Regions from separate parts of the Paenarthrobacter sp. NPDC089675 genome, predicted to be linked through region 1. Evidence: riboswitches for the same ligand, from Rfam matches in the RefSeq annotation. Region 1 holds a riboswitch; each other region holds the start of a gene.
The links. Region 1 has a riboswitch for glycine ahead of gcvP (aminomethyl-transferring glycine dehydrogenase). Riboswitches for the same ligand answer to the same signal wherever they lie in the genome.
Positions count from the first base shown of each region.

Region 1 (10,104 bases):
GTACTCCGGTGCGGGCCTCCACCTCCGCCGTGATGTTGGCGCCGTACAGGTTGGTGCAGAGGTACACCAACGCATCCGGATGCGATGCGGCCAGTTCGAGGGAGCCGGGCAGCATCTCCTGGTCCGTCACCCGGGCGAAGGATTCGTTGTCGCTGAGATCCAAGTGCCGGTGGTCGATTGTCTTGATGCCCTCGCGGTCGTAGGAGGCGATCACGGCGTCATTCACATCTGAGGTGTACGGGGTGAACAGTCCGATCCGCTCCGTCCCGAATGCCTCGAACGCAGCCAGATAGGCGAGCGTTGAAGTGGTGGCGGGGATGCCGGTGGCTTCGGTAATCTCGCGGACAATCGCGTGGTCGTGACCCGCTCCGAGCCAGGAGCCGGAGGTGCCGTTCCAGGCGATGACATCCACGTTGGCTGTAGCGAGGAGTTCCGCGGCGTCGCGCATCACGTTTGCGTCGAACTGCTTGTCGGATGAATCGTCCAAGGCGATGCGGGTGACGGGAATGCGCGTGGAGTGGACGGTGACGTCCCGGCGCTCGCCCAGGATCCGGTAGGTCTGCGGTTCAAGGCAAGTGTTGGAGGACGGCACGATCATGCCGATGCGGGTGGGTCGGTCAAGGGTGGGCATAGGGGACTCCTTAGACAGAAGTGGAAATGGGCGCGGAAAGGGCATCGCGGTGCTCGGTGAACCCGTTCCGCGCGACGAAACGGCCCACGGGACCGGGATCGTGGAAGCCCTCGGCATCGAGGACCACGCGTCCGGCGGAAACCACGACGGCGGGCCAGCCGCTCAGCGTCTTCCCTTCGAAAGGCGAGAAATCAGTCCCCATGTGCAGCGCAACGCCGTCGACCGTTTTTTGGGTGGCGGGATCGAAGATCACCAGATCGGCGTCGAAACCCTCCACGAGGGCGCCTTTCAAAGGGAGCGCGTTGATGCGGGCGGGGCCTGCGGAGAAGACCTCAACAAAGTCCTCCACGGAGCCACCGGCCTCGGCGACCAGGGCAGTGAACGTGACAGGCATGCGGGTCTCGACGCCGGGCAGGCCGTGGGGCATGAAACGGATGTCGTCCGTGCGTTCGCGTTTCTGGGAGAGGTCGTAACAGGAGTGGTCCGAGGAGACGGTGTGGATGTCGCCGGCCCCGAGGCGGTCTTTCAACGCAGCCACAGTTTCCGCGCTGCGCATGGGCGGGCAGCAGGCGTACCACTCAGGGAAGGTTGAGCCGTAGACCGTGTCGTCCAGGGTGAGGTAGTGCGGGCACGTCTCGGAGTACGCTTCCATTCCCCGGGAACGGGCCTCAGAGACCAGATCCACCGCGCCGGGCGTTGACTGGTGAACGAAGTACACGGGTGCTCCCGTGTACTCGGCCATGGCCAGGGTTTCCTTGACGGAGATTTCCTCGGCGAGCTCGGGCCGCGTGCGGTGCAGGTGCTCGATCCCGATCAGGCCGTCGGCTGCGTGCTCCTCCGTGCAGTCGGTGATGATGGCGTCGTGCTCGGCGTGGATGTAGGTCAGGCCGTCCAGCCGGACCATCTCCCGCATGACCTTGAGGATGGTGTCGTTGTCCGCCATGGTCGAGCCGCGGTTGGTGGTGTACATCTTCACCGAGCGGATACCCTCGGCAGCAAGCTGTTCCAGCTGCCACGGCACTGTCTCGTCCCAGGAAATCACCGAGCCGTGGAGGGCAACATCGCACCGGGATTCGGTGGCGAGGCGCTTCTTGTTGAGCGCGGCATCCAGCGGGGTTTCCTGGGCGTCGCGGGGAATTCCGAAGTCGATGATGGTGGTGGTTCCGCCCCACAAAGCGGCTGTGGAGGAGATGTTGTAATCGTCCAGGGTGCGGAAACGGCCGGTCACCTGGGCCACGTGGCAGTGTCCGTCCACGCCACCTGGAATCACCAGCATTCCCGATGCATCGATGGTTCGGGTTGCGGCGGGTACGGGGTCGGTGGCGTCGATCAGCGCGGCAACTTTGCCGGCGTCCACGATTACATGGGCGGCCTGCCGGCCGAAGCTGTTCACCACCGTGCCGTTGGCGATCACGAGGTCTGGGAGTTGGGACATCGTCGTCCTTCTTTCTGAAGAGTCTTAGGCCGTGGGCGAGAGCCGGGCTGATTGCGCGGCCGTCAGCGCGGCGTCGAGGTTGGCGGAAAGGCCGCGTCGGGTCTTTACCGGGGGAGCCGCGAATGAACCACCTCGGTGTACGCCGGACTTCAGCGAAACCACGGCTTCGGCCATGCGGATACCGGCCGAAATGCCGTCCACCACGGGCACGGGGATCTGGCCTTCGAGCTCACGGGCCAGCCCCGCGAGCGGCGCACCCGCCAGGATGACGACGTCGGCGCCGTCCTCCGCCACGGCCTGCCGGCTCAGCGCCAGGAGGGTTTCCTTGAAATCGGCCTGGACTGAGCCGATGGAATTGAGGGATTGGTTGATGGATCGGATCGAGGCGAGCCGGCCGCCGAATCCGAACCGTTCCACGCAATCGCGGTACCAGGCCTGGATGCGGTCCGAGATGGCGATGATGGAGAATCTTTGGCCTTGCAACGCTGCGGCGCAGAGCGCAGCTTCGGTGATCCCGATAACCGGGACGTCCACGAGTTCTTTCAGGGCGGGCATGCCTGGATCGCCAAAAGCGGCCACGACTACTCCGTCCACGGCGGGACCGGCGGCTGTCTCTGTGGCTGGAGTCCCGCCGTCGTGCGCGTATTGGGCGATCAGCTCCGCAACCGCGCCCGCGGCGATGAGCGATTCGAAGCGCGTCTCGATGTACTCGACGCCGTGCCCTGCGGTCCGGACGATCAGTTCGGTGTCCGCGCTGGCGGAGCGGAGTGCCTCGGCCTCGATGAGCGCCGTGACGTCGTCGCTGATGTTGGGGTTGATGACCAGGAGTTTCATGGTTTCTTCCGTAGCTGGGGCTCCGTGGCGCTGTAGTCCTCGGGGAACTGGTCGCGGTACTTGCCAACGTGCGACGCCGATTGGGCGGCGGCGCGGTCGGCGTCACCGCTGGCGATCGCTGCGTAGAGTTCGCGGTGTTCGCGGATCAGTTCCGGCAGGTCGCTGACATGGCGGAAGAGCCAGTGCATGCGGCCTTGGAGGGGTTCGAGCGCGGAGCGGAGAAAATCGTTGTTGGCGATGCCCGTGATGGCATCGTGGAATTCGCTGTTGGCGCGGTGGGCTTCCAGGACCGAGCCCTTGGCAAGGAAGTGCTCGGCCTGGTCGAGCAGCCCGGATAGGTGGTGGAGGTCATCCGGCGTGGCGCGCTTCGCGGCGAGCCGGCAGGCGAGGACTTCGAGCGATTGGCGGACATCGAACAAGTCCTCAACATCCTTGGGGCTCAGGCCGCTCACCTCTGTGCCTCGCCCCGAGCGGTCCCGGATGAGCCCTTCCTGCCGGAGCATCCGGAGGGCTTCACGGATAGGCAGGCGGGAAACGTTGAACTCGGCGGCGAGGTCCCGCTCCACCAGCCGGGTGCCGGGCGCATAGTGGCCTTCGAAAATCCGGGTACGGAGCGTGTCACGCACGGATTCCCGGAGGGGGCGGTCCGTGGTGTTCGTGTCTTCTGCGGTCAGCATGTCAGCTCCATTTCCGTGATGAGTAAGGCGATGCGCCCGGCCCGGCGGTGTCCGGCCTTGGGTGGTTCAGGCCCCTTGGCCGGCCCGGTGAGTGCGAGTCAGACCGGGAGCCGCTTGTTGTAGTCCAGGGCCAGGACGGAGGCGCCCATGACCACAGCGGATCCAACAAAGTAGATGAGTGCCCAGGTGTAGGAGCCGGTTGCCCCGACAATCAGGCCTACCACAATCGGGGTGATGAACCCGGCAATGTTGCCGCTGAAGTTCATCGCTCCACCCAGGACGCCGGCGTTGGTGCGGCCGCCCAGGATGGACGGGATGGACCAGAACAGGCCAACCCAGCGGAGGAAGAACAGGACCACTGAAAGGAGCACGACGGCGGTGATCGGGTCTGCGACGACGGTGACGCCAACCAGGCCGCCCACCACGACGACGCTGGAGATGCCGAGCAGGGTACGCATGACCTTGTTGGCCGAAGCGCCGGCGGCACGCCATTTGTCGGCGATGGTGCCGCCGAGGATTTCGCCGACGAACCCGGCGCCGAAGATCACGAACGTGGACCAGCCGATGGTCTTCAGGTCGAAACCCTTTGCTTGTGCGAGGTAGAGCGGGCCCCAGGTCAGCAGGCCGTAGAACACGCCGTTGAAGCCGAGCCAGCCGAAGCACATGGCCCAGAAGGAGCGGAACTTCAAGTAGGGGAGGAGGGCTCGCTTGCCGCGGGCACCTTCGCGGGCGGCTTCAGCGTCTTCCTCGGCGTGGGAAGCCTCGATGTAACTGGCCTCGGCGTCGTTGACGCCCTTGTGCTGGCGGGGGTTGTCACGGATGTACCACCAGACCGCCAGGCCCATGAGGACGGTGGCTGCACCGGCAATAATGAAGGACATCCGCCAGCTTCCGGTGGAGGCGATCAGCCAGGTGATGAGGATGCCGCCGAGGCCTGCGCCGAGGGGAGCGCCTGCGTCGAGGATCGTGGCGCCGCGGCCCCGTTCCTTCCGGTGCATCCAGATGGCGTTGAGCTTGCCGCCGGCGGGCATGACGCCTGCTTCGGTGACGCCGATGCCCAAGCGGGCGATGAACATGCTCAGGAAGCCACCCGCGAAGCCTGAGGCGGCAGTTGCTGCGCCCCAGCCAATGCAGGATGCGGTAACAACCTTGCGGGGGCCGAACTTGTCGATCAGCCAGCCGACGGGGATCTGCATGAGGGCGTAGGTCCAGAAGAAGGCCGAGAGGAGCAGGCCGACGAGTTCGGGAGCAAGGTTGAATTCTTTTTGGATGATGGGCAGGGCCACGGAGATGGATCCGCGGTCGATGTAGTTGACCGAGACCAGGACGAGCAACAGGATGAAGAGCTTCCAGCGGACGTTCGTGCGTCGCTGCACGCCGTCCTTTCCGGGCTTTTGTTGGTTGTCCTGGGTTGCCAGTTGGGTGTTTTCGAGAGACACAGCTTCTCCTTCAGTAGGAGTCAACGGGTGGGAATGTCTTTGGGGCTTTTTGGGGGGGATGAGCCGGGCGGGATACCGCTGCGGCCTGACCCGTGCCGGCGGCAACTGTTGCGGTTCCTGCCCGTTGATTGAGCGGGTCCGCAGCCGGTGCTGGATCTTTTGGGATCCCGCTTTGGGATCCCAAAAACAAAGTTAGATGTGACGGGTAGCACTGTCAAGGGGTTTGGTATACAAATCGCGCAGACGGATTGTGACCGGGACGGTGGGATCTTGGGGTTCCTGCCCGGCTGTCTGCGGACTATGTGTGATTGACGTGCGAAAACCCGGCAAATCTTGGGGGATTCGCCGGGCTTTCGCAGCCAAGGGGTAGGGGCACGCCCAGCCTTGGGATACCGAGGTCCTGGCCTAGCTGGGTTCCGGGCTCGGACTGTATGCCAGAATCTCCGCCAGCTCAGCCAATCTGTGGGCCCTCGCCGACTCCGCCGGAGTGAACGGCTCACCGGGGCGGGAGAACACCAAGGGACCGTGCCAGGCCGTGGGAATCTTCAGGATGTCTGCTGAGCGTCCGACGCCTGCGCTCACCTCGGGAGCCGGGTGTTCCGGGTCCGTCGGGACCACTTTGGCGGACAACAACTCGGCGACGGCCAAGGGCAGTTCCTGCGGATTGCCGGCAATGCGCGCCGCGAGGCTGAGGGCCTTGGTTTGTCCGTCCGCCATGGCCAGCGCCGTGGTGGGCCAAACGCGGGACTCGCGCCCGCCGCCGTCGTGCATTGCCTGAAGCAGTTCCTCCTCGGTGAGCTGCCTCGGCGCGGACAGGACGAACTCATCCATCACTGTGTCTTGCAGGCCCGCGCCATCCATGGGGTGGACGTGGATGCTGAGGATGTTCGTTTCCAGCCGGGCGAGGGACTGCGTGATTTTTTGCAGGGACCCGGGCTGGTCGAGGAGCAGGGTACGGGCACGCCACAGGGACGGGGCTGAGTTCAAACTGCGGCGGTGTTTGAGCGCCGGGGCGTGCAACCACCGCCGCAGGACCTTGGCGGCCGACGGCTCGGCCACCCAGATCACCAGGACGGTCGCGGTCACTGTCAGCAGGAGGACCTTTGCGACATACGGCAAATGTGTTTCCACCACTGCTGCGTGCACCAGGAGTTCAATGGGCAACATCACGGCGATGTTGGCCAGCGTGAGCCGGGCCTTGGGAGGTTCAGGCAGCTGGCCGCAGACCTCGCATACGAGGTCGGCGGTAACGGGAGAGCTCGCATTGGGCTTCATGAACCCATGCTGCCGTCCGGGTGTTTCGTAGGCGTTGCTGCTGCGTCACGGTCTCGCGGCAGCTTTCGCGGGAGTGCCTAGCGGATGCGGTCGGGGTCCAGGTCGCCGTCCAGGCCGCGGTTGGTGCCGCGGGCTTCTGCGGCATCCTTGAGGAGGTCGCGGATTTCGGCCAGGAGCGCGGTATCGGCCGGAATCGGCTCTTCCTCGGGCTCTGCGGTGGCCAAACGGTCCTTGACCATGGAGTTGATCTTGTTCATGGGCGCCACGAAGATGAAGTAGACCACGGCGGCGGTGATCAGGAAGGTCACCAGTGCCGTCAGCACGGCGCCGATGTTGACGAACGTGGCCTCTTTGTCCGGCCAGATCCGGAAGCCCAGCCCGTCCGCGTTGACGCCACCGGCCGCGGCGATCACGGGGTTGATGATGTTGTTGGTGAAAGCGGCAACAAGTGCGGTGAAGGCACTGCCGATAACCACCGCGATGGCCAGTTCGATCACGTTGCCGCGGAGAATGAAGTCCTTGAATCCCTTAAACATGGAGTGTCCTCTGGTCGGTACGGGGCGTATGGCTCAAGCAGAGAACAAACTACCATTCCGGGGTTTCGCAGAAGGTGTCACGGGATGTGAGCGAGCGATCGGGAATTGGGGGTGGGATGTGAGCGAGCATCAGTATTACCCGATGCTCGCTCACATCCCGCCCGTTTTTTGGGGATGCTCGCTCACGTCCCGCCCGTTTTTTGGGGATGCTCGCTCACATCCCGCGCCTTGAAGACCTATCTGGGCTCCCAGCGGTCATGGCAAAAGACTGCGTCAGCGCTCTTCACGCACCGGCAAACCATCATCTACAGAATCCGGAAAATCGGCGAACTGACTGGGCTGGACATGGGTGAGACGTCCACGTTGGCGCAGCTCTGGCTGGCCCTGCAGATCCATGAGGCGATGCAGGGTTAATCGCCATGGGAAGGCGCGCCTTGCACTTTCCGGCGGCCACCCGCTATGGTGTGAAGCGTGTCACTGACGTGGCGCAAACGCTTTTGATCTGCGGCGGGAGAGTCCTGCCGGGTACATCCAGTCAGGCGCCGTAGGAGCAAATCCTCCCCAGGAATCTCTCAGGCCCATGTACCGCCGCGGCGAGGCAACTCTGGAAAGTAGTCCGGGCAACCGGGCTCACCGACGGTGCAAGTGGGCAACCAAGTCCACGGAATCTCTCAGGTCCAATACAGAGCGGGGAGGAACCCATATTCACTATGGCGCTCAATGGGCGCCTGAATCCTGGAGTTCCTCTTGACTGTTCAATCCTCCCCAACCGCTTTCGCGGACCGGCATATCGGCGCCCGTCGCCAGGCCGATGTTGAGACCATGCTCAAGGCCATCGGCTACGACTCCGTCGACGGCCTGGTGGACGTGGCTGTCCCCGATTCCATCCGCCAGTCCTCGCCCCTCGCCCTGCAGAAGGCGTTGAGCGAGACCCAGGTCCTGGCCGAGCTCCGTAAGCTCGCGGCGAAGAACAAAACCGCCGTGCAAATGATCGGCCAAGGCTACTACGACACCATCACCCCGCCGGTCATCCGCCGCAACATCCTTGAATCCCCGGCCTGGTACACCGCTTACACGCCGTACCAGCCGGAGATTTCCCAGGGCCGCCTTGAAACGCTCCTGAACTTCCAGACCATGGTGCAGGACCTCACCGGCCTGCCCATCGCCAACGCTTCCTTGCTGGATGAAGCGACCGCCGTGGCCGAGGCCGTGCTGCTGATGCGCCGGGCGAACAAAGCCGTGAAGGACGGCAAGACCGTCCTGGACGCCGACCTCCTGCCGCAGACCATCGCGATCGTGAAGGGCCGCGCCGAGGCGCTCGGCTTCGAGGTTCTTGTCGCGGACCTCTCCGCCGGACTGCCCGACGGCGACATCAACGGCGTCGTCCTCCAGCAGCCCGGCGTTTCCGGCCGGGTTTTCAACCACTCCGCCGTGATCGCCGACGCCAAGGACCGCGGTGCGCTTGTCACCGTTGCCGCCGATTTGCTGGCACTGACCCTCATCACGCCCCCGGGCGAACAGGGTGCGGACATCGCCGTCGGAACCGCGCAGCGTTTCGGTGTCCCGCTGTTCTTCGGCGGCCCGCACGCCGCGTACATGGCGGTACGGAACGGTATGGAACGCACGCTTCCGGGCCGCATTGTGGGTGTCTCCAAGGACAACGCCGGCGTGCCTGCCTACCGCCTCGCCCTGCAGACCCGCGAGCAGCACATCCGCCGCGAAAAGGCCACGTCCAACATCTGCACGGCACAGGCACTGCTGGCCATCGTTGCCTCGATGTACGCCGTCTACCACGGCCCGGACGGCCTCAAGGCGATCGCCGAAACTGTCCACGGCCACGCCCGTGTGCTGGCTACCGCCCTGCAGAAGGCAGGCCGCGAACTCGTCGCAGACTCCTTCTTCGACACCCTCACTGTCCGCGTCCCCGGCAAGGCTGACAAGGTGATCGGTGCTGCCGAAGCACGCGGCATCAACCTCCGCTACATCGACGCCGACACTGTGGGTGTTTCCGTTGATGAAACCACGACGCCGGAGGTCCTCTCTGCTGTGGCCGTCGCCTTCGGCGCTGGTCCGGTAGGGGACGCCGCCGGGTTCGAGCTGGCATCCGACGTAGTCCGCACCTCTGACTTCCTGCAGCACCCGGTGTTCAACACGCACCGTTCCGAGACGCAGTTGTTGCGCTATATCCGCAAGCTGTCCGACCGGGACCTCGCGCTGGACCGCACCATGATCCCGCTGGGTTCGTGCACCATGAAGCTGAACGCCACGGCCGAGATGGAAGCCATCTCCTGGCCTGAGTTCGCCTCGATCCACCCGTTCGCGCCGGATTCCCAGACTGAAGGTTGGCGTGAGCTGATCTCCGGTTTGGAAGCCGACCTCACCGAGATCACGGGCTACGACCAGGTCTCCATCCAGCCGAACGCCGGTTCCCAGGGTGAGCTTGCCGGTCTCCTCGCGATCCGCGGCTACCACCTGTCCCGGGGCGATGACCAGCGCAACGTTTGCCTGATCCCGGCTTCTGCCCACGGCACCAACGCCGCCTCGGCAGTGCTGGCGGGAATGAAGGTGGTTGTGGTGGCTACGGCATCCGATGGCACCATCGACCACGCTGACCTGAAGGCCAAGATCGAAGCGAACCGCGATGTGCTTTCGGCCATCATGATCACGTACCCGTCCACGCACGGTGTCTACGATGCCGACGTCGTCGAGGTCTGCGACGCCGTGCACGAAGCCGGTGGGCAGGTGTATGTGGATGGAGCGAACCTTAACGCACTGGTTGGCCTTGCGCAGCCTGGCAAGTTCGGCGGCGATGTCTCCCACCTGAACCTGCACAAGACCTTCTGCATCCCGCACGGCGGCGGCGGACCGGGTGTCGGTCCCGTTGCTGCGAAAGCACACCTGGCTCCGTTCATGCCGGGTGACGCCAACAACGCATCTTCGGAGGGTGGCGTGGCCATCTCCGCATCCCGTTTCGGTTCCGCTGGCGTACTGCCGATTTCATGGGCCTACGTGAAGCTCATGGGCGGCGAAGGGCTGACCGAGGCGACCAAGTCGGCGCTGCTGGCTGCGAACTACGTTGCTTCCCGCCTGGATGAGCACTTCCCGGTCCTCTACACAGGCGAAGGCGGACTCGTGGCGCACGAGTGCATCCTGGACCTTCGTGAGCTGACCGCGCGTACCGGTGTCACGGCCGAGGATGTTGCGAAGCGCCTGATCGACTTCGGCTTCCACGCGCCCACCCTGGCGTTCCCGGTTGCGGGCACTTTGATGGTTGAGC
Region 1 is NZ_JBIVHM010000005.1:23,136-33,239, reverse strand. Features, by position in the region: gene ACIPY2_RS12080 (aspartate/glutamate racemase family protein) at 1-631, opposite strand, end outside; gene ACIPY2_RS12075 (amidohydrolase family protein) at 642-2,066, opposite strand; gene ACIPY2_RS12070 (aspartate/glutamate racemase family protein) at 2,091-2,900, opposite strand; gene ACIPY2_RS12065 (GntR family transcriptional regulator) at 2,897-3,577, opposite strand; gene ACIPY2_RS12060 (MFS transporter) at 3,676-5,016, opposite strand; gene ACIPY2_RS12055 (amino acid-binding protein) at 5,422-6,291, opposite strand; gene mscL (large conductance mechanosensitive channel protein MscL) at 6,369-6,827, opposite strand; partial or broken gene ACIPY2_RS12045 (helix-turn-helix domain-containing protein) at 7,056-7,241, shown strand; glycine riboswitch at 7,326-7,425, shown strand; gene gcvP (aminomethyl-transferring glycine dehydrogenase) at 7,575-10,104, shown strand, end outside.

Region 2 (10,104 bases), on a different contig from region 1:
CTGGGGCGGCGCGCTCCGCGGATTGTTCGCCGCGGGTGCCCCGGACCAGGCAGTCGATCCCGCAATGCTCCAGGCCTGCGTGCAGGTCTTGAGGGAGTGGTCAGGAGCAGAAGGCGGGACTCCCTGGAGTGGGGTGGGACGCCCCGTGGCCGTGGTCAGCATCCCGTCCAGGAGCAAACCGCAACTGGTGGATTCGCTCGCACGGGGGATCGCTGAAATCGGACGAATGCCGTATCTGGGTGGGTTGCAGCCGCAACACGGAGGCCCCACGGGCTCGCGTGGCGGAAACAGCGCGTACCGGCTGGCAGGTGTGTGGGAACGCCTGGTAGTGGGACCGGAACTGGAGCAGGCCCTTTCCGGTGTTGCCGGGCAGCCGGTGCTCCTCGTGGACGACCTCGTGGACAGCCGCTGGACCATGACCGTGGCAGCACGCGCCCTGCGGCACGCGGGGGCAGGAGCTGTGCTGCCGCTTGCCCTCGCCCAAGCGGGCTAGGCGGCAGGCGAGGCAAGCCGGCCAGGCAGGCGGGCTGAGCGGGCGAGCAGGCGCAACGGAGCCTTCACGACGTGTCATTTTGTGATCGCTCCCACACCGACTCTATAGGATCGATGAAACACGCAAACCAGCCCCCAGGGCCGCGCATCCTGACTTGGACCGGAGCCATGACCACAGATTCGAATCGAACCGACGTTGCCGCTGCCGGAGAAAGTACGTGGCAGCCGAAGTTGGCGTTGCTTGTGGCCGCGACGTTCTTCATGGAGTTCCTAGACGGTACGGTCCTGACCACGGCCATCCCGAGTATCGCCTCCGATTTCCGGGTGCCGGCCGCGGATGTCAACATCACCATGACGGCCTATCTGGTAACCGTGGCGATGGGCATCCCGCTCAGCAGTTGGCTCGCCGAGAGGCTGGGAGCCCGGCGGGTTTTCTGCCTCGCCATCGCGGTGTTCACCATTGCCTCACTGCTGTGCGCGGTGAGCCAGGATCTCACGATGCTGACCTTGAGCCGTGTGGCGCAGGGCGCGGGCGGAGCCATGATGGTCCCGGTGGGCACACTCGTGGTCCTGCGGGGAACGCCCAAATCCGAGCTCCTTCGTGCCACGGCCTACCTGGTGTGGCCGGGCCTCCTGGCGCCGGTGCTTGCGCCCCTGGTGGGTGGTGCACTGACCACCTTCCTTTCCTGGCACTGGATCTTCATCATCAATGTCCCCTTGGGCCTGGCCGCCTTTATCGCTGCGCTCCGGCTTGTGCCGCGCACAATGATGGAGGGAAAACGGAAACTCGATTGGCTCGGTCTGCTGCTCACCACGTTGGGGGTTGGTGCACTGGTGGTCGGCCTGGAGACCCTGGGCGGCCACGCACCCGGTGCGGTAGCCGCCGTCGTAGTTGCTGCCGGTGTGCTGTCCCTTGCGGGAGCGGTCTTGTGGATGTCGAAGGCAAAGGTTCCGCTGTTCAATCTGGGCGTGTTTGGCACGCGGACCTTCCGTGCCACCTCCACCGGGGGTTTCGTTTACCGCCTCACCATCAGCTCGGTGCCGTTCCTGCTGCCGCTGATGTTCCAGGATGGCTTCGGGTGGGACCCGCTGAAGGCCGGCGTCATGGTTGCAGCGGTCTTTGTCGGCAACATCGGCATCAAGCCGGCAACCACGCCGCTCATCAGGCGTTTCGGGTTCAAACCAGTGCTGGTGTTTGCGTCGTTGGCGTCGGCAATCACGTTTGCCCTCTGCGCATTCCTCACCGCGCACACTCCGGAGCCAATCATCTTCGGGCTGTTGTTGTTCAGCGGAGCGTTCCGATCCATCGGCTTCTCCGCCTACGCCTCGGTGCAGTATGCAGATATTGCTCCGGACCAGCTGCCGTCCGCGAATGCCATCTCCGCCACGCTGGTCCAGTTGGCTGCCGGGGCGGGAATCGCCGTCGGGGCCCTGTTCCTTCGGTTGTTCGACACTACGCACCTGTTCGGCGCGGACCACGTGGCTGCCTATAAGGGCGCCTTCCTGGCCATGGCCGTGCTGATGCTCGTCAGCACTATCGACAGCCTGGCCTTGCACCGGCATGCGGGTGCCGAGGTCAGCGGAGGCGGACGGCGACAGCCTTAAACGCAAAAGGTCCCGGTTCGAAAACCGGGACCAATTCGCGGAGACGGGGGGATTTGAACCCCCGGTCGAGTTTAACCCCGACCCTTCATTAGCAGTGAAGTCCATTCGGCCGCTCTGGCACGTCTCCAATCCGCTATTGCTAGCCCACCAAGGATACGCAGAACCGGCGGCCCAGCGCAAAACAGCTACTTAGCGGCCCTGCGCAGGCATCCCTGCGGGGGCGCCCGTTAGTTGCTCCCGGCCAGCGCCCGCCATAGGAAATGGTTGCTCCTGGCTTGGAGGGCCGCGGCCTGCCTGTTGTCGGAGGCACCGGCGTGGCCGCCTTCGAGGGCTTCATGGAACCAGACATTCGGGATACCCATGGCCTGCATCCGGGCGGCCATCTTCCGGGCCTGGACAGGTCCCACACGGTCGTCTGAGGTCGCGGTCCAGATGAACGTTTCCGGGTACTCCACCCCGTCGTGCAGCAGGTGGTAGGGCGAGAACGTGCGAATAAACTCCCACTGCTCCGGAACGTCGGGATCGCCATACTCGGCAATCCACGAGTATCCGGCGGACAGCTTGGTGTAGCGGCGCATATCCAGCAACGGCACTCCGCAGGACACAGCGCCGAACAGTTCCGGGTATTGGGTGAGCATGTTTCCCACCAGCAGGCCACCGTTGGAGCCGCCGACGCATCCCAAGCGCTTGCGGCTGGTTACTCCACGGGAGATCAGGTCGCGGGCCACGGCTGCGAAGTCCTCGTAGGCGCGATGCCGGTTCTCCCTGAGGGCGGCACGGTGCCAGGACGGTCCGTACTCGCCGCCGCCGCGGATGTTGGCCACCACGTACACGCCGCCGCGGGCGTGGGAGTCCGGGCCGGTGGTGCGCCGCTCCAGCCACGCTCGGCCGACGGAACCGCTGTAGGCGGGCGTGCGGGAGACCTCAAACCCGCCGTAGCCCGAGAGCTGCGTGGGGTTCTGCCCGTCCAGGACCAAGTCCTTCGAGGCCACTTGGAAGTAGGGGACGCGGGTCCCGTCTGCGGACACAGCGAAGTGCTGTTGGACCTCGTAGTCGCTTTCGTTGAAGAACGACGGCGACCGCTTCACCTCTTCGTGGTGGCTGCTGACGCCGCCCGTGCGTCCGGAGTCCAGCGAATAAACGGCCTCGCCGGATGCAAGGGAACCACGGGTGAGCGTAGTGGGCGTCGTGAATCCGGTGGCTACGAGCCAGTAGTCGTTGCCGGCGCCGGACTCGTCTTCGTCGTCCACCGCGTAGGCGTTGACATCGTGAAGTGGCGGGCAGGCGTCCAGGACGCTCGAGGCCCAGCTCCCGGTGGAGTCCAGCCGGGAAGGGTCGAGCACCCTGATCTCCGAGGAGACGTCGTGGAGCAGGTTCAGCAGGAGGTAGTCACGGGTCCAGCTCCAGGACTGCAGCGAGGTGTGTTCATCCGGGGTGAAGAGCACCAGAACTTCGCGGGCACCCGAAAGCCACGCTTCCAGGTCCGCGGCCAGGAGGGAGCCTGCGGGGTACTGGGTACCGTCCACCGTCCAGTCCTGCTGTGGCCGGAACATCAGCCATTCCCGGTGAGCGCTGATGTTCACGTCCGTAGGAACATCAATGGGCAGCCAGGAACCGTCGCGGCCCAGCCACGTGCTTCGGTTGTAGAAGTCGATGTAGTCCACCGCGAAAGTACGCTCGTAGCCCGGGGTGGAATCGTGGGCCACCATGGCGAGCATGTGGTCCTCGGGGATCTCGAAGACCTGCTCAGCGGAGGCCAGCGACTCTCCCCTCCGGAGCTTCACGGCGGTCCGGGCGTAGGAGGATGACGTTGCCGGCAGGCCATCAGCGGTGGTGGAGACAAGCAGGGTATCGGAATCGAGCCAGCTCACATTGCCCTTGGCCGTGGGCACGTCGAAGCCACCGGACGCCGGGTCCACGAAGGCGCGGGTCTCGACGTCGAATTCTCGGTAGCGGTTTGCATCGCCACCGTCAGGGGAGAGCGAGACCATCGCGAGCCGGTACTCCGAACCGTCGGCCGGACGCAGGAATCCGGCTCCGTGGAAGACCCATTCCACGCCCTCGGCTGCAGCCAGCGCATCAACATCGAGCAATACATCCCATTCGGGTGCCTCGGTGAGGTAGCTTTCCCAGGTGGTGCGGCGCCAGAGGCCTTTGGGGTGCTCGCGGTCCTTCCAGAAGTTGTAGTAGAAGTCGCCGCGTTTGTTGACCATGGCAATGCGGTCGGTCGAGTCGAGGACTTCGAGGATTCCGGCCTGGACCTTGGCGTATTCTGCGTCTTCCAGCAGGTCCTCGGTGCGGGCGTTCTGCTCCCGGACCCAGGCGAGCTGTTCTTCACCGTGGATGTCCTCCAACCAAACGTTCTCGTCCGTTGGCTCCGGTGCCACTTCGGCCGCGTGACGGGGTCCGGAGGCGGTGGGGGATTCGGGGAAGGGCGTCTGATCAGCTTCTGTGGTGGTCATCGCCCCATCCAAGCAACACTTTTCAAGGGGAAGCAAGTCACGCGGACGTTAGGCTTGAGCGTGGCTAAATCGCAAATCATCCGAGTCGCCCTCGTGGGTGCCGGTCCCCGGGGTACCAGCGTCCTCGAGCGCCTGCTTGCGAACAAGGCCGCTGCCACGGACGGCACGATTGTGACCGCGAAGCTGCAGATCCACGTCATTGATCCGTACCCGGCGGGGTCAGGGCATGTCTGGCAACCGGATCAGTCCCGGTTGTACCTGATGAACACCCAGTCGTTCTACCCCACGCTCATACCCGAGGATCCGGAACTCGCCCCGCCACTGGCCGGCGGCTCGTTCGACGAATGGCGGGTGGCCCGACGTCGTGATGGCCAGGGCCTGAACCCGGCCGAAAAGGCGGAGCTGTCCACACTTGAGTCGGACAACTTTCCCAGCCGGGCCATCTATGGGCGGTACTTGCGGCAGACTTTGGCGGAGCTGCTCCAGCGGCTGCCCGACGGCGTGGATGTCACCTTCCATGAAACGTCCGCCGTGGCGGCGCGCCCGGTCGAGGGGGACCGGTTCAGCGTCGAACTGGCCGACGGCGAAACCCTCACCGTTGATTCCGTGGTTCTCGCACTGGGACATATCGAGGCCCGCCTCAATCCCGAACAGCGGTCCTTCCAGGCCGCCGCGGACGAACACGGTCTGCTCTATTTCCCGCCGGCACCGCCCGCGGATGTGGACTGGCAGCGCGTGCCGGACAACGAGCCCGTCCTGGTCCGGGGCATGGGCTTGAACTTCTTCGACGTGATGGGCCAACTGACGGAGGGCCGCGGCGGCAAATTCGTGGAGGCCGTGGCTCCGGGCGCGGGAACGCTCGAGTATCGTCCTTCCGGCCGCGAACCCAGGATCATCGCGGCCTCGCGTCGGGGCACGCCCTATCGGGCCAAGGCCGGACTTCCCGGGTACTACGCCACGAGCATCACCCTCAAGTACCTGACCGAGGCCGCCGTGGACCGTTTCAGGGCAGCGGGGATACAGCCCGGATTCGACCATGACCTCTGGCCGCTCCTGCATCGTGACGCGCTGTGGGCCTACTACGTAACTTTGGCGAAATCACAACCGGCCGCGATCCGTGATGCGGCACAGTTCCTCGCGGACCTCGAAGACGCCCTGCAACCCCACGCCCACGCTACCGGCAATTGGGAAAGCGAAGTCGGCGCGTTGGTGGAGAAGCACGTAGTAGCTTCGCGCCGGCTGAACCTGAGGGGGCTCTCGGCCCCCCTGGCCGGGAGGTCGTTCGCCTCGCGACGGGAACTGGACAAGGCCGTCACCGACTACCTCGACGACGATGCCAGGCGATCGGCACTGGGCGAATCGGACCCCGTGAAAATGGCCATTGGAGCGCTGCATACCGGCAGGGCAATCCTCAAGACGGTCGTGGCAGATGGTGGCATCACGGACGAATCTTGGGTGGCCGAGCTGCGGGGGTGGTTCGAGGCCTTCGTCGAGGGGCTGGCGAGCGGACCTCCGGCCCTGCGTTCGGAACAGTTGGCGGCTCTGGCGCGTGCCGGCGTCGTGAGTTTCGTGGGACCCGACCCGAAGTTCAGCGTGGACCGTAACGCCGAAGTCTTCCGGGCGTTTTCGCCGTGGGTGCGCGATGCTCCTGTCCAGGCACGGACACTGATCGAGGCGATGTCGCCGGCCAACAGGGTGGGCATCAACATCTCACCGCTTTTGGAACAGCTGATGGCGGACGGGCTGGTCCGCACCAAGATCATGATGAGCGTCGAAGGGACCCCGGTGCAGACCACGGGCCTGGACGTTGAACCGCATCCTTACCGTCCGGTGGCGGCCAACGGTTCGGTGACCAAGGGGATGTACCTCTTGGGCCTGCAGCTCTCGGCGACGCAGTGGGGGACCGCCATTGCTGCGGAGGCACGGCCAGCAACGGGCCGGGCTTACACAAGCGGCCAACGGACGCTCCGCGACGCGGATGAGATCGCCCGCAGCATCCTTGGTCTTTGAATCCGCGCCCTGAGCTGGGCGGCTTGCGAACCAGCCATGCCTTCGCTACTGTGTGAGCTGCATCACCGGCGAGGTGGTGCGCGCTTTTGATCCGTGGCGGGAGAGTCCTGCCGGTACATCCCGTCAGGCGCCGTAGGAGCAAACCCTCCCCAGGAATCTCTCAGGCACCCTGTACCGCCGCGGCGAGGCAACTCTGGAAAGCAGTCCGGGCTACCGGGCTCACCGAAGGTGCAAGCGTTCCTGCGCGCAGGAACGCGGAAACTCTCAGGTCAATGACAGAGCGGGGAGGAACCCGAATCATCGTGGCATCCAAGTGTGCCGCCTGAACAATGGAGTTCCTTATGACGATTCAGCGCCCGCCATCGGACATCAGTCACACGCAAGAACCCCACCTCGAACGCCAACTCAGCAACCGCCATATCCAGCTCATCGCGATCGGCGGTGCCATTGGAACCGGCCTTTTCATGGGCTCGGGCAAGACCATTTCAGCGGCCGGACCGTCCGTCATCTTCGTCTACATGATCATCGGCTTCATGCTGTTCTTCGTCATGCGGGCCATGGGCGAACTGTTGCTGAGCAACCTCAACTACAAGTCCTTCAGCGACTTTGCCGCGGATCTCCTGGGCCCGTGGGCCGGGTTTTTCACCGGTTGGACGTACTGGTTCTGCTGGGTGATCACCGGCATCGCGGACGTCATCGCGATCGCGGGCTACTCACAGGAACTCTGGCCCGGCCTGCCCCTCTGGATCCCGGGACTCGTCACCATCGGCATCCTCCTGCTGCTCAACCTGGCCACCGTGAAGGCCTTTGGCGAGACCGAGTTCTGGTTTGCCCTCATCAAGATCGTGGCCATTGCGGCGCTCATCATCGTGGGCCTTTTCATGATCTTCACGGGGTTCCAGTCCGACGCCGGGCCGGCAGGCTTCAGCAACCTCTGGAGCCACGGCGGCTTCTTCCCCAACGAATTCATGGGCTTCGTAGCCGGCTTCCAGATCGCCGTCTTCGCGTTCGTGGGCATCGAGCTCGTGGGGACCACTGCTGCCGAGGCCAAGGATCCGGAGAAGAACCTGCCCAAGGCCATCAACTCCATCCCCATCCGCGTGCTGCTCTTCTACGTGGGCGCCCTGATCATCCTCATGTCCGTCACGCCTTGGACGCAATTCGCCGCCGGTCACAGCCCCTTCATCGCAATGTTCTCGCTGGCCGGCCTCGGTGCCGCCGCGACGATCGTGAACCTGGTGGTGCTGAGCTCCGCGATGTCCTCTGCCAACTCCGGCATCTACTCCACTTCGCGCATGGTTTACGGCCTGGCCCAGGAAGGTGACGCGCCGGCGGTCTTTAGCGCGCTGTCCGGGCGCAAAGTACCCCGAAACGCCCTGTTCCTTTCCTGCGTGCTGTTGCTGTCCGGCGTCGTTCTCATGTACGCCGGGCAGGACGTGGGCAAGGCCTTCGACATGGTCACCACCGTCTCGGCCGTCTGCTTCGTGTTCGTCTGGTCGATCATCCTGGCCAGCTACCTGGCATTCCGGAAACGCCGGCCGCACCTGCACGATTCTTCCGCTTTCAAGATGCCCGGCGGCGTGGTGATGGTGTGGGTGGTCTTCGCCTTCTTCGCTTTCATTCTCTGGGCCCTGACCACCCAGCCGGACACGCTCATGGCGTTGCTCGTGACTCCCTTGTGGTTCCTGGCGCTTGGGGTTGCCTGGGTGGTTCTCCGCAAACGTCCCACCCACCTGGCCCGCTACGAGCACTTCAAGGCTGAGCTGGAAAAGGATGCCGAGAGGGCCTTGGAACCGGCCCGCAACTAGTGCACAAGCAAAGGAGCCCCTCACCGGCGTGAGGGGCTCCTTTGCTGCTACCGGGGGACGCTTAGCCCTTCAGGCACTTTTGGTACTCCAGCCACGCAATTGCGTAGCGGAGCCAGCCCACGAAGTCGTACCACTTGGACGGTTTGACCGGGGCGGTGCACTGTGGCGGGTTAGGACCGTTTGAAGCCACCTTCACCAGCACCTTGACCGTGGTTCCGCTTTCGACGGCGGTCAGCACCACAGCACCGGTTCCTGCTGCTGCCGCCGCGGGAACCTTGGTGTTGACGCTCGCGGCACCGGAGTTCACCGGGACATCTCCGAGGGCCGTGGTGGTGCCCTTGGCATCCGTGAACACGGCCTTGAGGGTCTTGTTGGCCGGGCTGCCGATGGAGGTCAGGTCCAGCTTGGAGACGGCCAGGGTGATCGGGTCGCCTGCCTTGACGTCGGCGGCAGTTGTGTTGGCAACAGCGACCGAGCGGCGCGCGAAGTCCGGGGAGACCGGCTTGTGGTCCTGCAGGTACTTGATCCAGGCATCCCGGTCTACCAGGCCGGTGTCCTTCGTGTTGCTGCCTTCCTTGAACACCCGGAAGTTGTCGCCGCCGGTGGCAAGGAAGCTGAACGTCCCGATCCGGTATTGCTTGGCAGGATCGATGACGGCGCCGTTGACCCAGATGCCGGTGACGCGGTCACCTGCGGCGCGGGCGGCGTCGTAGGTGTAGTTGACGTTCTTGGATAGCCCCAACTGCTGGTACGGGCGGCTGGGCACCGTGCCGTCCGGGTTGGTCTGCCACTGCTGCTCCAGGAGGGTCTTGAACTGCGCACCCGTCAGCGAGGTGGTCCACAGATTGTTCACGAACGGCAGGACGGCATTCGCCTCGGCGTAGGTGATGGTTCCGTCCGGCGCGTAGTACAGCTCGTTGCGCAGGCCACCCGGATTTACGACGCCGATTTCCGCCGCACCCAGTTCGGGCGCCTTGAGGGTGTCCACCAGGGAGTCCGCCACGAGGTTGCCCAGTGTCGATTCGCTTGCGCGATCGTCGCGCTTGGGGGCACCGCCGGCAGGGTCCGGGGTGAAGGCGGTGGTGATATCAGCTGTTACTGCGCCCACCGGCTGGTTGCCGATGTCCGCTGCGTTGGCCAAAGCCTTGTCCACGATGGTCTTTACCGCGGCCACCCGGGGGTAGGCCGCGACGAGGCTTTCGGCCGTTTCAGTAGTGCGGTCCACGATCGATGCCTTGTACGCCGTAACCGACTTGGATGCGGTGTCCACCGTCAGGGTCACGCTGCCCACGTTCTCGCCGTAGTTCCCCGTCTGCACGATCGGACGGGTCTTGCCCGTCGGCTGGCCGTTGCTGTCCAGGACGGGTGCGTCCCAGGCGTACTCCTTGTGGGTGTGCCCGGTGAAGATCGCGGCGACGTCAGGGCTCGTTTCCTTCACGAGCCTTGCGAAGGGTCCGCCAGCGGCAACCTCCTGCTCCAAAGTGGCGCCTTCAGGCGTTCCGGAAGCGGCGCCGTCGTGGTCCTCCACGATGATCAGGTCGGCTGCGTTATCAGCCTTGATCTTGGCGGCGACGCGGTTGATGGCTTCCACCGGGTCACCGAATTCCAGATCAGCGATGCCTGCTGGGGTCACCAGGGTTGGCACCTCCTGGGTGACCGTGCCGATCACGGCGACCCGCATGCCGTTCATGTCCAGGACCTTGTACTCCGGCAGGACCGGGGTAGTG
Region 2 is NZ_JBIVHM010000004.1:327,835-337,938, forward strand. Features, by position in the region: gene ACIPY2_RS11570 (RecQ family ATP-dependent DNA helicase) at 1-493, shown strand, start outside; gene ACIPY2_RS11575 (MFS transporter) at 661-2,097, shown strand; tRNA gene ACIPY2_RS11580 (tRNA-Ser) at 2,136-2,224, opposite strand; gene ACIPY2_RS11585 (prolyl oligopeptidase family protein) at 2,325-4,559, opposite strand; gene ACIPY2_RS11590 (FAD/NAD(P)-binding protein) at 4,620-6,569, shown strand; glycine riboswitch at 6,657-6,756, shown strand; gene cycA (D-serine/D-alanine/glycine transporter) at 6,911-8,377, shown strand; gene ACIPY2_RS11600 (ExeM/NucH family extracellular endonuclease) at 8,439-10,104, opposite strand, start outside.
Region 2: linked by a shared signal. The riboswitch ahead of cycA (D-serine/D-alanine/glycine transporter) and the one ahead of gcvP (aminomethyl-transferring glycine dehydrogenase) in region 1 are both predicted to bind glycine.

Region 3 (10,104 bases), on a different contig from region 1:
TGCGCTGCTGGTCTCCGCGGGAGTGATGGTAGCCGCGGATTGCGAGGAGGCCGGCCAGCTCACCCTGGGAACCGGCGTTGGGCTGGATGGAAACCTGGTCGTAGCCCGTAATCTCGGTCAGTTGGGCTTCGAGGTCGGCGATCAGTTCGCGCCAGCCAGCGGTCTGGGAATCCGGGGCAAACGGGTGGATGGAGGCGAACTCGGGCCAGGAGATGGCTTCCATCTCTGCGGTGGCGTTGAGCTTCATGGTGCACGAACCCAGCGGGATCATGGTCCGGTCCAGCGCGAGGTCCCGATCCGAGAGCTTGCGGATGTAGCGCAGGAGCTGGGTTTCGGAGCGGTGGGTGTTGAACACCGGGTGCTGCAGGTAGTCGCTGGACCGTTCCACGGAAGCCTCAAGCGCGAAGCCCTCCACGGACTCGACAACTGAAGCGCCGAACACGTCGAGGACACTGCCAACAACCTCAGTTGTGGTTGTTTCATCCACCGAGATGCCCACCGTGTCAGCATCGATGCCGCGCAGGTTGATACCGCGCTCTTCAGCGGCAGCCGCGAACTCCGCTGCGCGCCCCGGGACACGGGCAGTCACCGTGTCGAAGAACGAGCCGTGAAGAACCTCGACGCCGGCAGCCTTCAAGGAGGCGGCCAGGGTGCGGGCGTGGTTGTGGGCGGTATCGGCGATCGCCTTCAGGCCCTCGGGACCGTGGTAAACGGCGTACATCGAGGCAACGATGGCAAGCAACGCCTGCGCCGTACAAATGTTGGACGTAGCCTTCTCGCGGCGGATGTGCTGCTCACGGGTCTGCAGCGCCAAGCGGTAGGCGGGAACACCGGCGTCGTCCTTTGAAACGCCAACCAAGCGACCCGGCATGGAGCGCTCAAGGCCCTTCTGGACAGCCATATAAGCGGCGTGCGGGCCGCCAAAGAACAGCGGCACGCCCAGGCGCTGGGCAGAACCGACGGCGATATCGGCACCCTGCTCACCCGGAGGGGTGATGAGCGTGAGCGAGAGAAGGTCGGCGGCAACGGTGACCAGGGCACCCCGCTCTTTAGCCGAAGCGATCACGGCGGAGTGGTCGAAGACGCGGCCGGAAACGCCGGGCTGCTGGAGGACGACGCCGTTGATGGCGCCTTCCGGAAGACCGTTGGCGAGATCCGCCACCTCGACTTCAAAGCCAAGAGCCTCGGCGCGGCCCTTCACGATGGCGATGGTCTGGGGCAGGCAGTCGGCGTCGAGAACGGTCTTGCCGTCCTGCGCAGCTTTGTTCTTGTTGGCCCTGCGCATCATCAGCACCGCCTCAGCCACTGCAGTTGCTTCGTCGAGCAGGGAGGCATTGGCGATGGGCAGGCCAACGAGGTCCTGCACCATGGTCTGGAAGTTCAGGAGTGCTTCAAGGCGGCCCTGCGAAATCTCGGGCTGGTACGGCGTGTATGCGGTGTACCAGGCCGGGGACTCGAGGATGTTCCGGCGGATCACCGGAGGCGTGATGGTGTCGAAGTAACCCTGGCCGATCATCTGCACGGCGGTCTTGTTCTTCGAAGTAAGTTTGCGCAGTTCGGCGAGAACCTCAACCTCAGAAAGGGCGTTCTGCAGGGTCAGGGCAACGTCCTGGCGGATGTCGTTGGGAACCGCGGTGTCCACGAGGGAATCCACGGAGTCGTAACCGACGGACTTGAGCATGGTGTCAATGTCGGCCTGGCGGCGGGCACCGATATGCCGGTCGACGAAGGCGGTGGAGGCTGAACTAACCGTCACGAAGGAACTCCATTACTTGGGCGGCGTTTGGGTACGCCGCAGTGGCTCGGGTTCCTCCCCGCTCTGTATTGGACCTGAGAGTTTCCGCGGGGGTGTCCGCACACGACCCGCTTGCACCGTCGGTGAGCACAGCATCCGTTCACACGGAGTGCCTGCTGCTTTCCAGAGTTGCCTAACCGCGGCGGTGCGTGGGCCTGAGAGATTCCTGGGGAGGATTTGCTCCTACGGCGCCTGCATCACGTACTGCAGGACTCTCCCGCCGCAGATCAAAGGCTTTTATGCAATTTTTGCGGCCCGCAGCTAAGGCGCACCACAGTTGTTAATTGTCCTACGCCCGCGGCGCAGCGGCAAATGGGGGATGCGCTACTTCCGCAGGCGGGCCAGGACTTTCAAAAGAACCTCGACGTCGGCCTCGCGACTGGCGTTGCCGGCGTCCTGCCCGCCTTCAAACATGGCGTTGAAATAGAGCCCGTCGCCCATGTAGCTGACGGCTTTGGCCACTTCCGGGCCAACGTCCTCGGCAAGGACGTCCTGCCAACGTTGCTGGATGGCCGTGAAGCGTTGCCGGGTCTCCTGGTGCGCAACTTCGGCCAGACGGGTCGCCGCCACGAAGGCGCGGTCCATGGGCGTTCCACCCCACAGCGACGTGCGGATGAAGTAGGCGGCGGAACCGTCGGGCGCCGCCTTCATCAGCTCTATGTCCTGCTCCGCCAGTTCATCGAGACGCTCCAGCAAGGCACTGATCAGCGCTTCCTTGTTGGGGAAGTGGTAGAGCAGCCCGCCCTTGGAGACCCCCGCACGCTTGGCGACGGCATCGAGCGTGGCAGCACGCTCCCCCACTTCGATAAGGAGCGATTCAAAGGCGTCCAGGACAGCATCCCTGGCAACTGGTTTTCGCGGCATGCATCCATCATTCCGTAAAGCTTGGCTTGGTTCTATTTGAAACTATACCGTCTAGACGGTACAGTAACGACCATGTTCTCGCCGTCCTCGACCCAAGCACCCCGTTCCGTCAACCCCGTTAAGGGGCAGGCAGCACCGTGGCGCGATTGGACGGCCCTGGCACTGCTGATGTTCCCGGTGCTCCTCGTGGCCGTCGACAACACCGCGCTCACCTTCGCCCTGCCCGAGATCGCCCGTTCCCTGGAAGTGGGCGGCATCCAACTCCTGTGGATCGTCGATGCCTATCCCTTGGTTCTGGCCGCGCTGCTGGTTTCCATGGGCAACCTCGGTGACAGGATCGGACGACGGCGGTTGCTCCTGATCGGCAGCACAGGCTTCGCAGCGGTTTCGGCTGCTACGGCGTTCGCGCCGTCGGCGGAATGGCTGATTGCCGGACGCGCCTCGCTTGGCGTCTTCGGTGCGATGCTGATGCCCTCTACGCTGTCCCTGATCCGCAATATCTTTGCTGATCCCAACCGGCGCCGCCTCGCGATCGCAGTTTGGGCTGCGGGCTTCTCCGGCGGTGCCGCACTCGGTCCCATTTTTGGCGGCTGGCTCGTGGAGCACTTCTGGTGGGGCGCCGTCTTCCTGGTGGCGACATTCCTGCTTTTGCCCCTGCTGGCTTTCGGCAAGGTGCTCATTCCGGAGTCCAAGGACGCCAACCCGGGTCGCGTGGATGTACCAAGCATCGCCCTCTCAGTCCTCGCCATGGCTCCGTTCGTCTACGGCATCAAGGAATTTGCCGTGCACGGCTTCGGCGCATCCGCGGCTGCCTTCATGCTTTTCGGCGCCGTCATGGGGGTCCTCTTTGTCCGGCGGCAGCGGCAGCTGGCGAGCCCCATGCTGGATGTCGCGTTGTTCAGCAACAAGGTGTTCAGCACCGCGATCGTGGCCAACGTACTCTCCTTGTTCTCCATGACGGGCTTCATCTACTTCTTCGCCCAGCACCTGCAACTTATCGAAGGGCAGTCTCCGATGGAGGCAGGGATCGCCATGATTCCGGCACTGACGGCGACGATCGTCGCGGGACTCGTTGTGGTGCCGCTGGTCAAGCGGATCCGCCCCGGCTTTGTTGTAGCCGGTGGACTGGTGCTCAACGCCGTCGGCTACCTGGTGGTTGTGGTGGGCGACCACGGCAGCAGCCCGATGTTCCTGCTGTCCGCGCTGACAGTTCTTGCCGTGGGGGTGGGGGCTGCGGAGACCATCTCCAACGACCTCATCCTCGGGTCGGTACCGGCGGACAAGTCCGGCGCTGCTTCGGCCATCTCGGAAACCGGCTACGAGCTGGGCTCTCTCCTGGGTACGGCAGTGCTCGGATCGATCCTCACGGCGTCCTACCAGCACAACCTCACGATCCCCGACGGCGTCTCCTCGGCGGCCGCCGGGAAGTCGGGAGAGACTCTGGCCGGGGCCGTGGACGCTGCCGCCAACCTCCCGGCCCCCTTGGCCGAAGCACTGACCTCCGCTGCACGGGTGGCCTTCGAATCAGGAGTCCACATCACGGCGGCGATCGGGCTGGTACTGATGGCCGGAGCGGCGGTGCTTGCCGCCGTCGTACTCCGCCGGGTGCCCAAGGCGCAGTAAGTAACTGACCGCATGGCGAAGCCCGGGTCACCTGAGTGGCCCGGGCTTCCTGCTGCCTGCTGCTAGACGGCTTGGTTGAGCGTAGACCCGAGGCCCAGGCTCCTGGTGATTCCGCCGGTGGTGGCCGTGGCCAAGGCGGAAAGGTAGTCGTTCCGGCGTCGGGCGGTAATGCGCGATTCCGGTTCAAAAGCCTGTTCGGGGTTGTCCGCGTAATGGGCGGCGAGTCCGTCGCGCATCAGCCGGATGCCTTCGGCGCGCTGCTGCGATACGGCTGCGTGCGTGGAACCCAGCTCTTCCGCGAGTTCCTTGACCGACCTGCCTGCCAGGTAGATCTCCTGGATGACAAAACGCATCTTCTCCGGCAAAGCGTCGACGGCGGCACGCAGGTACTTGATCCGTTCATCGGCCAGTACCGAATTCTCCGGGGACGGGGCGACGGAAGCCACCGTGTCCACCACCACCTCATCCAGCGAAGTCAACGTTCGTGCCGCGTCAGCCAGGGCCGCCTCAACATGGCTGCGCTCAACACCCAGCGCCGAGGCCATTTCGGCAATGCTCGGGCTGCGGCCCAACACGCCGGTGAGGGTTTCCTGGATGGCCATGGTTTCCTTGATCCGCTTCCTCGCGGACCGGGTAGCCCAATCTCCCGCACGCATTTCGTCAGCGAAAGCACCAATGATCCGCCGGCGTGCGAAAGCCCCGAACGGGACGCCAAGATCCGGATCAAAGGAATCGGCGGAAGTAATGAGCGCCAGGGAGCCAACAGATGCAAAATCATCGCGCGACAAATGAGATGCGCGCGCACAAAGGTCAGAGACCAAGTAACCAACGAGCGGAAGGTGCTGCAACACCAGCTCGTTGCGCTGTTCGCGATTCAAAAGTAAGTCCCCCCATGAGACCGGAATATTGAGTTGCCATGCCCTTGATCCGCAAATTCCGGACGGCGCGTAGAGACCAATCACAGCGACGTTGTGGGACTTCGTTCAGGTACGTGTTCAGTGAACATATCACCTGAAAACGACTCTGCGTGTACGCTCGACACAAGAAACTCAAACGCCTGCAAAAACGTCATTTTCGCAAGGCAACAACGGATTGGGGAACCGTGGGGGCGGACGAGCTATCAGCGACTCTGTGGCGCGGGCGAAGGCAGCTCGATTTCCTGCTGTTCCTCCTCGAAACACAGCTTCTGCACCTCCGGGCCGGTCACTGGCACCGGCTCAACTTCACCGCGTCCGAGCTCGAAAAAGTCATCGAAAATCTTCGCTTTGAATCGCTTGCCCGAGGCGTGGAAGCCACGTCTTTGGCCACAGAGTGGCAGGCCCCGGATCGCTCCACCCTGCCTGCCTTGGTGGAAATTGCACCGGAGGGCATCTGGGCGGGGCTTTTGGATGAACACCGACGGGCCATGGTTTTGTTGGTGGAAAACATCGATACTGCCGTTGCCGCGAACATTTCCGCCTTGGAAACGGGCCCGGATAAAGCCGGCTCCGATGGCGACGAGTTGGAATTGCTGGCGATCCAAGCGAACATCCAACGGGCATTGACCGCTGTGCGCGAGGCCTCGCTTCCGTTATTGCGGGAATTCCTCGGGATCTCGTGGCGGGACGTGAGAGAGGAACCGCCCAAACCCAGCGGGACGTGAGAGAGGAACCGCCCAAACCCGGCGGGACGTGAGAGAGGATCAGTCCTTGGCGGGGGTTGGCGGGCGGAGGCCGGCAAGGAGCTCCTCGGCGTCGGGGCCCGCTTGGGTCGCGGCAAGGTTGGCGGCGGCGATTGCCTCCACCACTTCGCTGCGCTGGATGGACACACCACGGGGTGCTTCGATTCCGATCCGTACGCCGTCGCCACGGCCTTCCATGACGGTGATGACAATGTCGTCACCAATCATGATCTTCTCGCCCGGCTTACGCGTCAGTACCAGCATGGATTCAATGTACCTTTCCGAGGACCGGCTTGCTTGCGGCCTTGCCGTCAACCCAGCCCACGGGAATGCCCAGACCATCGACTGTTTCCGGGGTCGCGGTCTCCGAGGCACCAATGACGGCGAGGGCCGAGACGGCAGCATTGTCATTCCGCAGCAGCTGTTGAAGCGCCGCGACCCACGCCCTGGTGTCCTCGGCCTTGCGTCGGGCATCCACCACCACCCAGAGCTGGTCGGCGGAGAGGCTCGCAATGGTGGCAGCCTGCATGGGTACGTCGTGCGCCTTTCCCAAGCCGAACGCCACCAGGACGCTCTGGCCCGTGAGCACCGCCTGGGCTCGCGCCGCCGTCGCGCTTTGGCGCCCCTGGACGTGGAGGTGGCCGAAAGCGCTGAGCTGCCCCGCGGTACGGACGTCCGAGCCGCCGGCGGCGATGGACATTTCCAAGGCGGGGCCAAGGGCGTCGTCGCCGAGTCCAAGGAGCAGGATGAGGTTGCCGTCGCCTGCCAGGGGCTGCGGCACCTTGGCTGAAGGAGCGTCCGACGGCGGCGGTGTCACCACGGCGCCTTGCGGCACGGCAGCGGGCGCCGTGGAAACCAGCACGGGCGCAACCGCCGGACCGGCTTCGAGTTCCTTGCCAAGCTGTTCCAGCAGTCCTGCGAAGTCCGGTGATGCCGTGGAGACGGGCTCCGGTTTGTGGAGTTCGAGTTCGGCAGCGTCGGCACGTTCCAGGAGCGCTGCGATGGCCGGTCCATGCAATTCGTGGGCGTCCGCCGGCCCTGGCGGTGCAGCCACGGCGGCCGGCTCGGGGGCATTCACGGGAACTGCTCCCACTTCCACGGTGGCCTCGAACCGGGCTGCGGCAAACATGCCAACGATCCCCGGGTTGGTGACCTTCTCCGCCGCGACGATCCGCGCACCGGGACCGTATTGCTGCAGGGCCTTCTCCCGGATGGCATCAAGGGAAACACCCCTAAGCTTGTAGCGCTTCTGCATAGCGGACCACCCCCACTGTTTCGATCCTGATGTTCGCCGACGTCACTTCCCGGTACGAAAGGACCGGGACACCGCCGTCGGGCGCGGCCACAAGGCGACGGATCGCCGGGCGCAGCGCGGGCGCACAGACCAGGACGGCTTGCCGTCCGGTGGCTGCGGCACCGTCCACTGCCGACTTGAGGGAATTCAGCACGTCGTCCAGCTTGGCTTGGCCCATCACGATCTGCGTGCCACCCTCGGCCGGCCGCATGTCTTCGAGCATCGACTGTTCCAGCAACGGATCGATCATCACTACGGGAAGTACTGACCCGTCCAAATACTTGTTGGCGAGGACGGGCCCCAGGGCGTTCCGGGCGGATTCGATGAGCGCTTCAGGATCCGTGGATACCTTGGCCCGCAAGGCAAGGGCTTCGTAGATACGGGGAAGATCGTTGATGGGGACCTGTTCCTCCAAGAGTCCTTCCAGGACGCGTTGGATCTCTGCCAGGGTGAGCAGCCCGGGAGTGAGTTCCTCAACGGCGGAGGGGCTCTGCTTGCGGACACCTTCGGTGAGCACGCGGACGTCTTCCCTGGTGAGGAGCCGCGCGGCGTTGGCACTGATGATGGAGGAAAGATGGGTGACCAGCACGGAGACGCGATCAATGACGGTTGCACCCGTCATCTCGGCGCTGTGCCGCATTTCCGTCGGGACCCATTTGCCGTTCAGGCCAAAGACCGGTTCCACGGTTGAAGTTCCGGGCAGGGCGTCCAGGAACTCGCCGAGTGCCAAGAGCTTGCCCGACGGCGCCACTCCCCTTCCGGCCTCGACGCCGGCAATGCGTATGGCGTAGGTGGAAGGCGGCAGGTCCATGGCGTCGCGGGTCCTGACGGGCGGAACCACGAGTCCCAACTCCATGGCGATCTTGTGCCGCAGCGATCTCACCCGGGCCAGGAGGTCGTCCGAGGCCCCGGAAACAATGTCCACGAGGTCGGGAGCCAGCAGGATCTCCACGGGGTGGACGCGCATGTCTTCCAGGAGCCGTTCGTTGGGATCTTCCTCGGCCGCGACAGCGGCGTTGCCTGCCGCCTCAGCCGCGGCTGCAGCCTTCTGCCGGGCGGCCACCCTGCGTGAAGCGAAGACCAATAAAGCGGCCACCAGGAGGAACGGCAGAATGGGCATGCCCGGAATGATGGCCATGCATGCCGCCGCCAGGCCCGCGATCAGCAGCGCGTTGGGTGACTGCATGAGCTGCGACGACGCCGTGCGGCCCATGTCCTCCTCGGCGTTGGACCGGGTGACGATCATGCCTGTGGAAACGGCCATGAGAAGGGCCGGAATCTGCGTGACCAGGCCATCACCCATGGTCAGGAGCCCGTAGGTGTTCAAGGCGTCGATGGCATCCTGGCCGCGCTGCAGCACGCCGATCGCGATGCCGCCCACAAAGTTGATGATGATAATGATGATGCCCGCGATGGCATCACCCTTGACGAACTTGGAGGCGCCGTCCATGGCCCCGTAAAAGTCGGCCTCGGCGGAAACCTCGGCCCGGCGCTTACGGGCTTCCGTGTCCGTGATGAGTCCGGCGTTGAGGTCGGCGTCGATGGCCATCTGCTTGCCGGGCATGGCATCGAGCGTGAAGCGGGCGCCCACCTCGGCAACACGCTCGGCGCCCTTGGTGACCACCACGAACTGGATGACCACCAGGATCAGGAACACCACTGCACCGATGATCAGGGAGCCGCCCACTGTGACCTTGCCGAAAGCCTCAATGACCTGGCCGGCGAAACCCTGTCCCAGCACCAGCCGCGTGGAAGCCACGTTCAGCCCCAGTCTGAACAACGTTGCCACCAGCAACAGCGAAGGGAACACCGAGAAATCCAAGGGCTTCTTCACGAACATGCTGGTGAGCAGGATCAGCAAGGCCAACAGGATGTTGCACACGATCAGGAAGTCCAGCAGCGGCGCCGGCAGCGGTACCACCAGGAGCAGCACGATTCCCACGATGCCTACCGGCACCGACAGCCGGGCGAACTTGTTGTTGTTCATGCCAGCAGACCTTCCTTCATACGATGGATTCCCCGTGCTGTTCCTCGGGTCTTAAGCGACATCACGAAGGCCAGGACGGCGGCAACCGAACGGTAAAGCTCCACGGGAATCTCCTGCCCCAGCTCGCACGCGGAATGCAACGCCCGGGCCAGGGGGATGTCCTGCACCATGGGCACGCCCTTGGTCTCGGCTTCTTCCCTGATCCGCGACGCAATGACCCCCGCGCCCTTCGCCACCACGCGGGGTGCCGATTTGCCGGCGTCGTACTTCAACGCCACTGCAACGTGCGTCGGGTTGACCAGGACCACGTCGGCGTCCGCGATCGAGGCGATCATCCGGTTCCGGCTCATGCTCAGCTGGCGCGAACGCCGCTGGGACTTGACCAGCGGATCGCCGTCGGTGTTCTTGTTCTCGTCCTGGACTTCCTTCTTGGACATCCGGGTCTTCTTCCGGTTGCGCCGCATGACCACGAAGATATCCGCGGCTGCCAGCACCAGCCCGGCCGCGACGGCGAACTGGATGAGCGCCCCTATCCCGCCCGCCGCCGCGGCCAGGACCCCTGCTACCGGCAGTCCACCGGCCGTCAACAGCACGGGCATGAGGCCCTGGATGACCGTGTACAAGACAAGGCCTACGACGGCGGTCTTCAGCAGTGCCTTGACGCCGCCCCAAAGCGCCTGGGCACCAAACATCCGTTTGAAGCCCGCGAGCAGGTTGAAATGCCCAAACTCGGCACGGAACCTCTTGAAGCGGATGCCGCCCTGCAACGCGGACCCGGCCAGGACCACTACGGTGACCACCAGGAAAAGCGGGCCGAGGATCCCGGCGAGGGAACCCAGCCCCGCCTCCAGTGCCGCCATGGCCTTGGCAGGATCCGGATC
Region 3 is NZ_JBIVHM010000003.1:35,975-46,078, reverse strand. Features, by position in the region: gene gcvP (aminomethyl-transferring glycine dehydrogenase) at 1-1,756, opposite strand, end outside; glycine riboswitch at 1,929-2,025, opposite strand; gene ACIPY2_RS07845 (TetR/AcrR family transcriptional regulator) at 2,120-2,659, opposite strand; gene ACIPY2_RS07840 (MFS transporter) at 2,732-4,282, shown strand; gene ACIPY2_RS07835 (sigma-70 family RNA polymerase sigma factor) at 4,345-5,160, opposite strand; gene ACIPY2_RS07830 (hypothetical protein) at 5,385-5,924, shown strand; gene csrA (carbon storage regulator CsrA) at 5,964-6,206, opposite strand; gene ACIPY2_RS07820 (hypothetical protein) at 6,211-7,197, opposite strand; gene ACIPY2_RS07815 (flagellar biosynthesis protein FlhA) at 7,175-9,223, opposite strand; gene ACIPY2_RS07810 (flagellar biosynthesis protein FlhB) at 9,220-10,104, opposite strand, start outside.
Region 3: linked by a shared signal. The riboswitch ahead of gcvP (aminomethyl-transferring glycine dehydrogenase) and the one ahead of gcvP (aminomethyl-transferring glycine dehydrogenase) in region 1 are both predicted to bind glycine.